Regions from separate parts of the Neobacillus canaveralius genome, predicted to be linked through region 2. Evidence: a T-box and tRNA genes for the amino acid it is inferred to sense, from the RefSeq annotation. Region 2 holds a T-box; the other regions hold tRNA genes.
The links. A T-box is a leader RNA that pairs with one kind of tRNA and senses whether it is charged. The one in region 2 lies ahead of tyrS (tyrosine--tRNA ligase), so its partner is inferred to be a tRNA-Tyr.
Positions count from the first base shown of each region.

Region 1: it encodes a tRNA-Tyr, which carries the amino acid that the T-box ahead of tyrS (tyrosine--tRNA ligase) is inferred to sense. The anticodon was not compared.
Region 3: it encodes a tRNA-Tyr, which carries the amino acid that the T-box ahead of tyrS (tyrosine--tRNA ligase) is inferred to sense. The anticodon was not compared.
Region 4: it encodes a tRNA-Tyr, which carries the amino acid that the T-box ahead of tyrS (tyrosine--tRNA ligase) is inferred to sense. The anticodon was not compared.

Region 1 covers NZ_JBDFLL010000001.1:4,999,820-5,001,995, forward strand. Annotated here, with positions in the region: gene ABC255_RS24465 (MFS transporter) at 1-83, shown strand, start outside; tRNA gene ABC255_RS24470 (tRNA-Leu) at 398-478, opposite strand; tRNA gene ABC255_RS24475 (tRNA-Leu) at 501-586, opposite strand; tRNA gene ABC255_RS24480 (tRNA-Cys) at 624-694, opposite strand; tRNA gene ABC255_RS24485 (tRNA-Gly) at 701-775, opposite strand; tRNA gene ABC255_RS24490 (tRNA-Gln) at 780-854, opposite strand; tRNA gene ABC255_RS24495 (tRNA-His) at 885-960, opposite strand; tRNA gene ABC255_RS24500 (tRNA-Trp) at 976-1,049, opposite strand; tRNA gene ABC255_RS24505 (tRNA-Tyr) at 1,086-1,170, opposite strand; tRNA gene ABC255_RS24510 (tRNA-Thr) at 1,195-1,270, opposite strand; tRNA gene ABC255_RS24515 (tRNA-Phe) at 1,296-1,371, opposite strand; tRNA gene ABC255_RS24520 (tRNA-Asp) at 1,398-1,474, opposite strand; tRNA gene ABC255_RS24525 (tRNA-Met) at 1,477-1,550, opposite strand; tRNA gene ABC255_RS24530 (tRNA-Val) at 1,577-1,652, opposite strand; tRNA gene ABC255_RS24535 (tRNA-Glu) at 1,686-1,760, opposite strand; tRNA gene ABC255_RS24540 (tRNA-Ser) at 1,781-1,872, opposite strand; tRNA gene ABC255_RS24545 (tRNA-Asn) at 1,882-1,956, opposite strand; rRNA gene rrf (5S ribosomal RNA) at 1,974-2,089, opposite strand.
Region 2 covers NZ_JBDFLL010000001.1:1,354,424-1,356,599, reverse strand. Annotated here, with positions in the region: gene tyrS (tyrosine--tRNA ligase) at 19-1,275, opposite strand; T-box leader at 1,329-1,544, opposite strand; gene ABC255_RS06625 (transglycosylase domain-containing protein) at 1,690-2,176, shown strand, end outside.
Region 3 covers NZ_JBDFLL010000001.1:699,545-701,720, reverse strand. Annotated here, with positions in the region: gene ABC255_RS03420 (glycine betaine uptake BCCT transporter) at 1-509, shown strand, start outside; tRNA gene ABC255_RS03415 (tRNA-Asn) at 681-755, opposite strand; tRNA gene ABC255_RS03410 (tRNA-Ile) at 790-866, opposite strand; tRNA gene ABC255_RS03405 (tRNA-Gly) at 872-945, opposite strand; tRNA gene ABC255_RS03400 (tRNA-Cys) at 957-1,030, opposite strand; tRNA gene ABC255_RS03395 (tRNA-His) at 1,070-1,145, opposite strand; tRNA gene ABC255_RS03390 (tRNA-Tyr) at 1,205-1,289, opposite strand; tRNA gene ABC255_RS03385 (tRNA-Phe) at 1,324-1,396, opposite strand; tRNA gene ABC255_RS03380 (tRNA-Asp) at 1,448-1,524, opposite strand; tRNA gene ABC255_RS03375 (tRNA-Met) at 1,562-1,635, opposite strand; tRNA gene ABC255_RS03370 (tRNA-Ser) at 1,793-1,885, opposite strand; tRNA gene ABC255_RS03365 (tRNA-Ala) at 1,893-1,965, opposite strand; tRNA gene ABC255_RS03360 (tRNA-Pro) at 1,984-2,060, opposite strand; tRNA gene ABC255_RS03355 (tRNA-Arg) at 2,068-2,144, opposite strand.
Region 4 covers NZ_JBDFLL010000001.1:2,268,746-2,270,921, forward strand. Annotated here, with positions in the region: tRNA gene ABC255_RS11650 (tRNA-Leu) at 219-303, shown strand; tRNA gene ABC255_RS11655 (tRNA-Gly) at 340-414, shown strand; tRNA gene ABC255_RS11660 (tRNA-Leu) at 420-508, shown strand; tRNA gene ABC255_RS11665 (tRNA-Arg) at 538-614, shown strand; tRNA gene ABC255_RS11670 (tRNA-Pro) at 623-699, shown strand; tRNA gene ABC255_RS11675 (tRNA-Ala) at 715-790, shown strand; tRNA gene ABC255_RS11680 (tRNA-Met) at 866-942, shown strand; tRNA gene ABC255_RS11685 (tRNA-Ser) at 965-1,057, shown strand; tRNA gene ABC255_RS11690 (tRNA-Tyr) at 1,087-1,171, shown strand; tRNA gene ABC255_RS11695 (tRNA-Trp) at 1,209-1,282, shown strand; tRNA gene ABC255_RS11700 (tRNA-Leu) at 1,290-1,370, shown strand; gene ABC255_RS11705 (CoA-disulfide reductase) at 1,629-2,176, shown strand, end outside.

The sequences.
Region 1 (2,176 bases), 3.6 Mb from region 2:
TATCCTATATCTTTATCGTTAATAAACCTAGGAGAATTGAACTTCCCGAAGAAAGCCTGCCCAATACAAAACAGGCAGTTTAGGAAAACGGGAGAGCAAAAGAAAAATGAAATCACTCTGCGATAAGTAAAAAGAGTTTAATAAAAATGAAAAAGTATGTTCTTCTTGTGAGATTGTTAAATAGCCAAAACAATTCACAGAAAGACATACTTTTTTTTGTTTTCGTCCACACATATCAGCTAAACATTCAATGGTCGATTTCAATTACCTAAGACCAGATGGACTTCTGATCCCTCTTGCATGTTTCTTCGGGTTCAAAGGGAACCAGATGACTATTTTACTGAAGAAAAAAACACCCACAAATGCTGATTTAACAACATTTGTGGGTGTTTTTAGATACCGGTGGTCGGGGTCGAACCGACACTCCAGAGGAACACGATTTTGAGTCGTGCGCGTCTGCCAATTCCGCCACACCGGCAAAATAAAATTTGTAAAGATAATGCCGAGGACCGGAATCGAACCGGTACGGTAGTCACCTACCGCAGGATTTTAAGTCCTGTGCGTCTGCCAGTTCCGCCACCCCGGCGCAATAATATGCGCTATTAAATCTTAAGAAAGAATGAAGGCGGCAACCGGATTCGAACCGGTGGTAAAGGTTTTGCAGACCTCTGCCTTACCACTTGGCTATGCCGCCATATGATGGAGCGGAAGACGGGATTCGAACCCGCGACCCCCACCTTGGCAAGGTGGTGTTCTACCACTGAACTACTTCCGCGAATTGGCTGGGCTAGCTGGATTTGAACCAACGCATGTCGCAGTCAAAGTGCGATGCCTTACCGCTTGGCTATAGCCCAATGATAAATTTTTCTTTAATGATGGTTATATGGGGCGACTGATGGGAATCGAACCCACGAATGCCTGAACCACAATCAGGTGCGTTAACCACTTCGCCACAATCGCCATAATAAAATTAATTGGCAGGGGTAGTAGGAATTGAACCCACACCAAAGGTTTTGGAGACCTTCGTTCTACCTTTAAACTATACCCCTATAATGGAAATTTATTTTTACTATTGTAAGTAAAATTGGTGGAGGGGGACGGATTCGAACCGCCGAACCCGGAGGGAGCGGATTTACAGTCCGCCGCGTTTAGCCACTTCGCTACCCCTCCACATAATATGAAGTTTCAACCTAATGGTGCCGGCTAGAGGACTTGAACCCCCAACCTACTGATTACAAGTCAGTTGCTCTACCAATTGAGCTAAACCGGCAAGCAAATAATCAATAGAATAAAAATGGTGGCTCAGGACGGAATCGAACCGCCGACACAAGGATTTTCAGTCCTTTGCTCTACCGACTGAGCTACTGAGCCACAATATTACGCCTTTTTAATAAAAATGGCGGTCTGGACGGGACTCGAACCCGCGACCTCCTGCGTGACAGGCAGGCATTCTAACCAACTGAACTACCAGACCAATTGCGGGGACAGGATTTGAACCTGCGACCTTCGGGTTATGAGCCCGACGAGCTACCGGACTGCTCCACCCCGCGACAATAAAAATTCAATGAAATAATCATGGTGGAGGATGACGGGATCGAACCGCCGACCCTCTGCTTGTAAGGCAGATGCTCTCCCAGCTGAGCTAATCCTCCATATTTTAAAACTAAACTGTGTTAACCTTGTAATGGTGACCCCTACGGGATTCGAACCCGTGTTACCTCCGTGAAAGGGAGGTGTCTTAACCACTTGACCAAGGGGCCAATAAAAAGTTAATGTTTTATGGCGGAGAGCAAGGGATTTGAACCCTTGAGACAGGGTTACCCGCCTACACGATTTCCAATCGTGCTCCTTCGGCCACTCGGACAGCTCTCCATAAAAGAATGGCTCCGCAGGTAGGACTCGAACCTACGACCGATCGGTTAACAGCCGATAGCTCTACCACTGAGCTACTGCGGAATAACAATAGAATTGCAGCCTGGCAACGTCCTACTCTCACAGGGACAAAGTCCCAACTACCATCGGCGCTGAGAAGCTTAACTTCCGTGTTCGGTATGGGAACGGGTGTGACCTTCTCGCCATTATTACCAGACTACTTTTCTCAAAGACAATCTTTATTATACTGTCTTTTTGAGATTTTTCAAGAGGTTTTTGAAAAAAATTCATTCCCTCAAAACTA
Region 2 (2,176 bases):
GACCGGGTTTTCTAATCTTTAGTATTTAATCAATGAGTATTTCTTTTTCCCTCTTCTAATAATCGTAAACTGACCTTCGATTCGATCAGTGTCTTGTAAAACATACGATGTATCGGTAATGCGTTCGCCGTTCACTGTAATCGCACCATTTGTGATGTCTTCTCGTGCCTGGCGCTTGGATGGAGAGATTTTCGCAGCTACTAACAGATCAACCAAGTTAGCATCAGCTTCAGTTGCATTAAAGGATGGAACGTCTTTGAAACCCTGCTCGATTTCTGAAGCTGACAGACTGCGAACATCCCCGCTGAATAATGCTTCCGTAATTTTAATTGCTTGCTTTAAAGAGTCTTCACCATGAATCAGACGCGTCATTTCCTCTGCCAAAGCCTTTTGTGCCTTGCGTAAATGTGGTTCTTCCTTAACAGAATTTTCTAACGCTTCAATTTCTTCGTGGGACAAGAAGGTAAAGTACTTCAAGTACTTAACTACATCTGCATCCGCTGCGTTAATCCAGAATTGGTAGAACTCATAAGGGGTCGTTTTCTTGGCATCAAGCCAAACGGCTCCACCTTCTGTCTTCCCGAATTTTGTTCCGTCTGCTTTTGTAACAAGTGGAATCGTTACTCCATATGCCTTCGAACCTTCTGGCTGCATTTTACGAATTAGTTCAAGTCCGGAAGTGATATTCCCCCATTGGTCACTGCCGCCAACTTGTAATTTACAATTAAAGTTCTCGTACAAATGATTGAAGTCCATAGCTTGAAGAATCGTATACGTGAATTCTGTAAAAGAAATCCCCGAATCAAGTCGTGAAGCAATAGTATCCTTTGCCAGCATGTAATTGACGCCAATGTGCTTACCAATGTCACGTAAGAACGTAACAATATCCATCGACCCAGCCCAATCATAGTTATTCACTAAGACAGCACCATTTTCACCATCAAAGTTAAAAATAGCCGCTAACTGCTTTTGAATCCCTTCAACATTTTTCTGCACAGTCTCCAAGGTTTGCAGGTTACGTTCTTCACTTTTACCACTCGGGTCTCCAATAAGCCCTGTTGCACCGCCAACTAAAACAACAGGACGGTGTCCATGCTGCTGAAATCTTCTAAGTGTTAGAAACGGCACCATATGTCCGATATGCATGCTGTCTGCTGTTGGGTCTACTCCACAATATAGAGAGATTTTCTCCTTACTAATTAAATCCTTTAGGCTTTCTTCATCTGTTTGCTGGTAGATGAGGCCGCGCCATGCTAAATCTTGTAATAAATCCATTTCATAGTCCTCCATATTCTTTTAAAATAACACAAAAAGCGCCCCTGCAAAAATGCAGGGACGCATATACGCGCGGTACCACCCGGCTTGAGGAATAAATCCTCCAACTCGTAAAATTAACGGTTTAGACCGTTCCCCGCTACTTCTATATTCACGGTGAAAGCTCTGGGACGTAATTCACTCTTCTATATGTGTCAGCTTTCACCAGCCGCTGACTCTCTAAATACAGGGATAGAAGACCTACAGTAGATTCCCTTCGTAGCTTAATTATTAAATTTATAACTTATAGAATTTTTACCATAAATTATTCCCAATGTCAAACAAGAATTGGTAATATCAGAAAAATGTAGAAGTTTGTCATTTTTACAATCTTCATTATGCTATAATATATGTGATTTTAAAAGAGGTGATTCTATGAATGATAAATTTCAAGCGTGGATAGAGAAAGTAAAGTCCCTTACCAACTTGTTTACCCAAAAAAAAACTGTAAAAAGTGCACGAATAACGTACCAGGTCTTTTGGAACCTTTTGCTGCTGGTATTAACAGTTGTCATCCTTGTGGGAGCATTTGCAGGTGGTGTGGGCGCGGGATATTTCGCCTCGCTTGTTAAGGACGAACCTGTCCGTTCTTATGACAGCATGAAAAAGGATATTTATAATTATACGGAAACATCGGACTTATACTTTTCTGACAATGTTTATCTTGGCAAGCTCCGTACAGATCTTGAACGTGAAGAAGTAAAAATTGATCAAGTATCGGATTACCTGGTCAAAGCAGTAATTGCAACAGAAGATGAGTATTTTTATAAACACAAAGGAGTTGTCCCAAAAGCAGTTTTTCGGGCACTTTTCCAAGAAGTAACAAACTCTGCCACTCAATCAGGCGGAAGTACATTGACAC
Region 3 (2,176 bases), 650 kb from region 2:
TAAGGGAATTTGTGATTGGCGTGTTGGTTGTGCCTACCCTGGGAACATGTCTCTGGATGTCGATCTTTGGCGGCTCAGCACTTGAATTGGTTCAAAACACAGGCAGCCATGACCTGGCAAAAAAGATTACCGAGGACGTTTCATTGTCAATCTTCACATTCTTTGATTATCTTCCATTAAGTTCTGTGCTAAGTATTTTAGGGTTTGCTGTCGTAGCAATTTATTATATAACTGTCGCCGATACAGCCACATTTGTATTAGGAATGCTAAGTGAAGGCGGCACGTTAAATCCATCGAATAAAATTAAAATGACATGGGGTGTCATTCAATCCGCTTTAGCTGCTGTATTGCTTTTAGCTGGCGGGCTGAATGTATTACAAACAGCTTCCATTGCAGCTGCACTCCCTTTTGCGATCATCATGATCGTCATGTGCTTTTCATTGGTGAAAGGATTGAAAAGTGAAGTTGAAGTACAAAGAGGAAATAAAAGAAACGTGTACCCCTCCTAAAGGGTCTTTAATGTGAAAAATAATCCAAAAGATTTGACGATTGAGCTGACTGAAAAACCAAGAATGTATATGATATTGAAAAAACCCCCTTTAAGAAAATGATTATTTCTTAAAGGGGGTTTTTTAACTATTTTTAAAAGGAACAGGCTAACCGTCCTTAACTTGAAAAAATGGCTCCGCAGGTAGGACTCGAACCTACGACCGATCGGTTAACAGCCGATAGCTCTACCACTGAGCTACTGCGGAATAATAACAAATTATTTTGCTTCGCAAAAAATTCTGGTGGGCCTAAATGGACTCGAACCATCGACCTCACGCTTATCAGGCGTGCGCTCTAACCAGCTGAGCTATAGGCCCAAAATTGGAGCGGGTGATGAGAATCGAACTCACAACATCAGCTTGGAAGGCTGAGGTTTTACCACTAAACTACACCCGCATATTAAAATTTGGAGGCAACACCCGGATTTGAACCGGGGATAAAGGTTTTGCAGACCTCTGCCTTACCACTTGGCTATGCTGCCCAAACTTTTAAAGAGCTAACCCAATTTATTAAAATTCATTGGGGCGACTGATGGGAATCGAACCCACGAATGCCTGAACCACAATCAGGTGCGTTAACCACTTCGCCACAATCGCCATAATGGTTATTTTTAACTTCAGCAAAAAACCTAGGATATTTTCAAACGAAAATAACTTGGTGGAGGGGGACGGATTCGAACCGCCGAACCCAGAGGGAGCGGATTTACAGTCCGCCGCGTTTAGCCACTTCGCTACCCCTCCAAATATAAAAGACAAAAAAAGTTTAAAAAAATGATGGCTCAGGACGGAATCGAACCGCCGACACAAGGATTTTCAGTCCTTTGCTCTACCGACTGAGCTACTGAGCCATACAATCTATATCTATATCAACAGTAGAGTTACCCTACTGATATAAAAAATGGCGGTCCGGACGGGACTCGAACCCGCGACCTCCTGCGTGACAGGCAGGCATTCTAACCAACTGAACTACCGGACCAAAGTTTTTTCAAGTATTTTTCTTGAAAATAACTTAATTGCGGGGACAGGATTTGAACCTGCGACCTTCGGGTTATGAGCCCGACGAGCTACCAGACTGCTCCACCCCGCGACAATAAAAATATTAAATTATATCCATGCCCCTAGTTTAGGACTGTATCAATCTCAGTAAGACTATTCAAGCAGCAACTCGATTGATACAACTCGCAGTTAATTCATTGAAGCAATGCTCGTTGCTCCACCCCGCGACAATAAGAATATAGAAATTATGGAGGAGGAAGAGGGATTCGAACCCCCGCGCGGTTTGACCCGCCTGTCGGTTTTCAAGACCGATCCCTTCAGCCGAACTTGGGTATTCCTCCGAATAAGTGGAGCCTAGCGGGATCGAACCGCTGACCTCCTGCGTGCAAAGCAGGCGCTCTCCCAGCTGAGCTAAGGCCCCATTTTGTTATTAAAAGCATGGTCGGGAAGACAGGATTCGAACCTGCGACCCCTTGGTCCCAAACCAAGTGCTCTACCAAGCTGAGCTACTTCCCGTATTATATGGCGCGCCCGAAAGGAGTCGAACCCATAACCTTCTGATCCGTAGTCAGACACTCTATCCAATTGAGCTACGGGCGCATTTTAATGAAAGTTATTTTTCTCCGAAAAAT
Region 4 (2,176 bases), 910 kb from region 2:
AAACATATTTTTATCTTTTCGTTACAACATCTACATAGTGTAGGTTGGGGAATTTATGATATTGTGGGATAATAACTATGTGATTTTGCACTTTTAAAAAAAACTTAAAATTTAGTGTTGATTTTTGTCGTAATTCGTTGTAAGATTATCAATGTCGCTGATACGACGCAGCAAAGTTAGCAACTTAGTTTTCTAGTTTGTTTATTATCACATTATATGCGGGTGTGGCGGAATTGGCAGACGCACCAGACTTAGGATCTGGCGCCGCAAGGCGTGGGGGTTCGACTCCCTTCACCCGCACCAAAGTTTTTTGCGATAGCAAAATAACTTACCATAAATGCGGAAGTAGTTCAGTGGTAGAACACCACCTTGCCAAGGTGGGGGTCGCGGGTTCGAATCCCGTCTTCCGCTCCAATGTTGCCGGGGTGGCGGAACTGGCAGACGCACAGGACTTAAAATCCTGCGGTAGGTGACTACCGTACCGGTTCGATTCCGGTCCTCGGCACCATTTTCAGAATAGAAGTTATAGTATAAATTGCGCCCGTAGCTCAATTGGATAGAGTGTCTGACTACGGATCAGAAGGTTATGGGTTCGACTCCTTTCGGGCGCGCCATATTTTATCGGGAAGTAGCTCAGCTTGGTAGAGCACTTGGTTTGGGACCAAGGGGTCGCAGGTTCGAATCCTGTCTTCCCGACCATCAAGTACAATTTTTGGGGCCTTAGCTCAGCTGGGAGAGCGCCTGCTTTGCACGCAGGAGGTCAGCGGTTCGATCCCGCTAGGCTCCACCAAGATTAATTTGCGAAGCAAAATAATCAGAGTGTTTTCATGCTAGTGAAAATAACTTATAACTTAATTAGATATTTGGCGGTGTAGCTCAGCTGGCTAGAGCGTACGGTTCATACCCGTAAGGTCGGGGGTTCGATCCCCTCCGCCGCTACCAAATATTAATACTTTCTTAATGCGGAGGAATACCCAAGTCTGGCTGAAGGGATCGGTCTTGAAAACCGACAGGCGGGTCAAACCGCGCGGGGGTTCGAATCCCTCTTCCTCCTCCATAATTTCATATTATTTATTTCTCCAATGTGGAGGGGTAGCGAAGTGGCTAAACGCGGCGGACTGTAAATCCGCTCCCTCCGGGTTCGGCGGTTCGAATCCGTCCCCCTCCACCAAAAAATTTTCGCGTTAGCGAAATAACATTCCATCCATAGGGGTATAGTTTAAAGGTAGAACGAAGGTCTCCAAAACCTTTGGTGTGGGTTCAATTCCTACTACCCCTGCCAATGATTTGCCGGTGTGGCGGAATTGGCAGACGCGCACGACTCAAAATCGTGTTCCTCTGGAGTGTCGGTTCGACCCCGACCACCGGTATCAATTAAAACTGAAATACCTAATAGGTCAATGCTTTGTTCATCAAAGTATTGGCCTATTTTTTTTATAGTCAACTAATTATTGAGGTACTCGTCCAGAGAATCTAATTGTGACGAATATATGAAAGTCTCCAAAATGACTTTACATATATTTTTTCGGTAATATAATACCCTTATAGGTATAAAACCCCCATGGGTATACCGAATAACTATTCACTTAATGTGATGAAAAAGACATTATCAATTTGGAGGGACTATTATGACACAGAAAGTAATAATCGTAGGTGGAGTTGCTGGTGGAGCTACTGCTGCTGCTAGATTAAGAAGAATCAGTGAAGATGTAGAGATTATTCTTGTAGAACGTGGAGAACATATATCATTTGCAAACTGCGGATTACCCTATTACATTGGTGAAACGATTAAGGATAGAAGTAAATTATTAGTACAAACGGTAAAAGGAATGTCTGATCGATTTAATCTTGATATACGCAATCTAAGTGAAGTAATGAACATAAATCCAGAAAACAAAAGAGTTACAATTAAGAATTTACAAACTGGGGAAGTGTATGATGAATCTTATGACAAGTTATTATTATCTCCGGGAGCAAAACCAATTGTACCACCAATTCCAGGGTTAAATGAAAATCAGACATTATTTACGTTAAGAAATATCCCAGATACAGATAAAATTAAAAACTATGTTGATCATAATCATCCCAAAAGGGCTGTTGTTATTGGCGGTGGATTTATAGGAATTGAGATGGCCGAAAACCTTGTGGACAGAGGAATTCAAGTTACACTTATTGA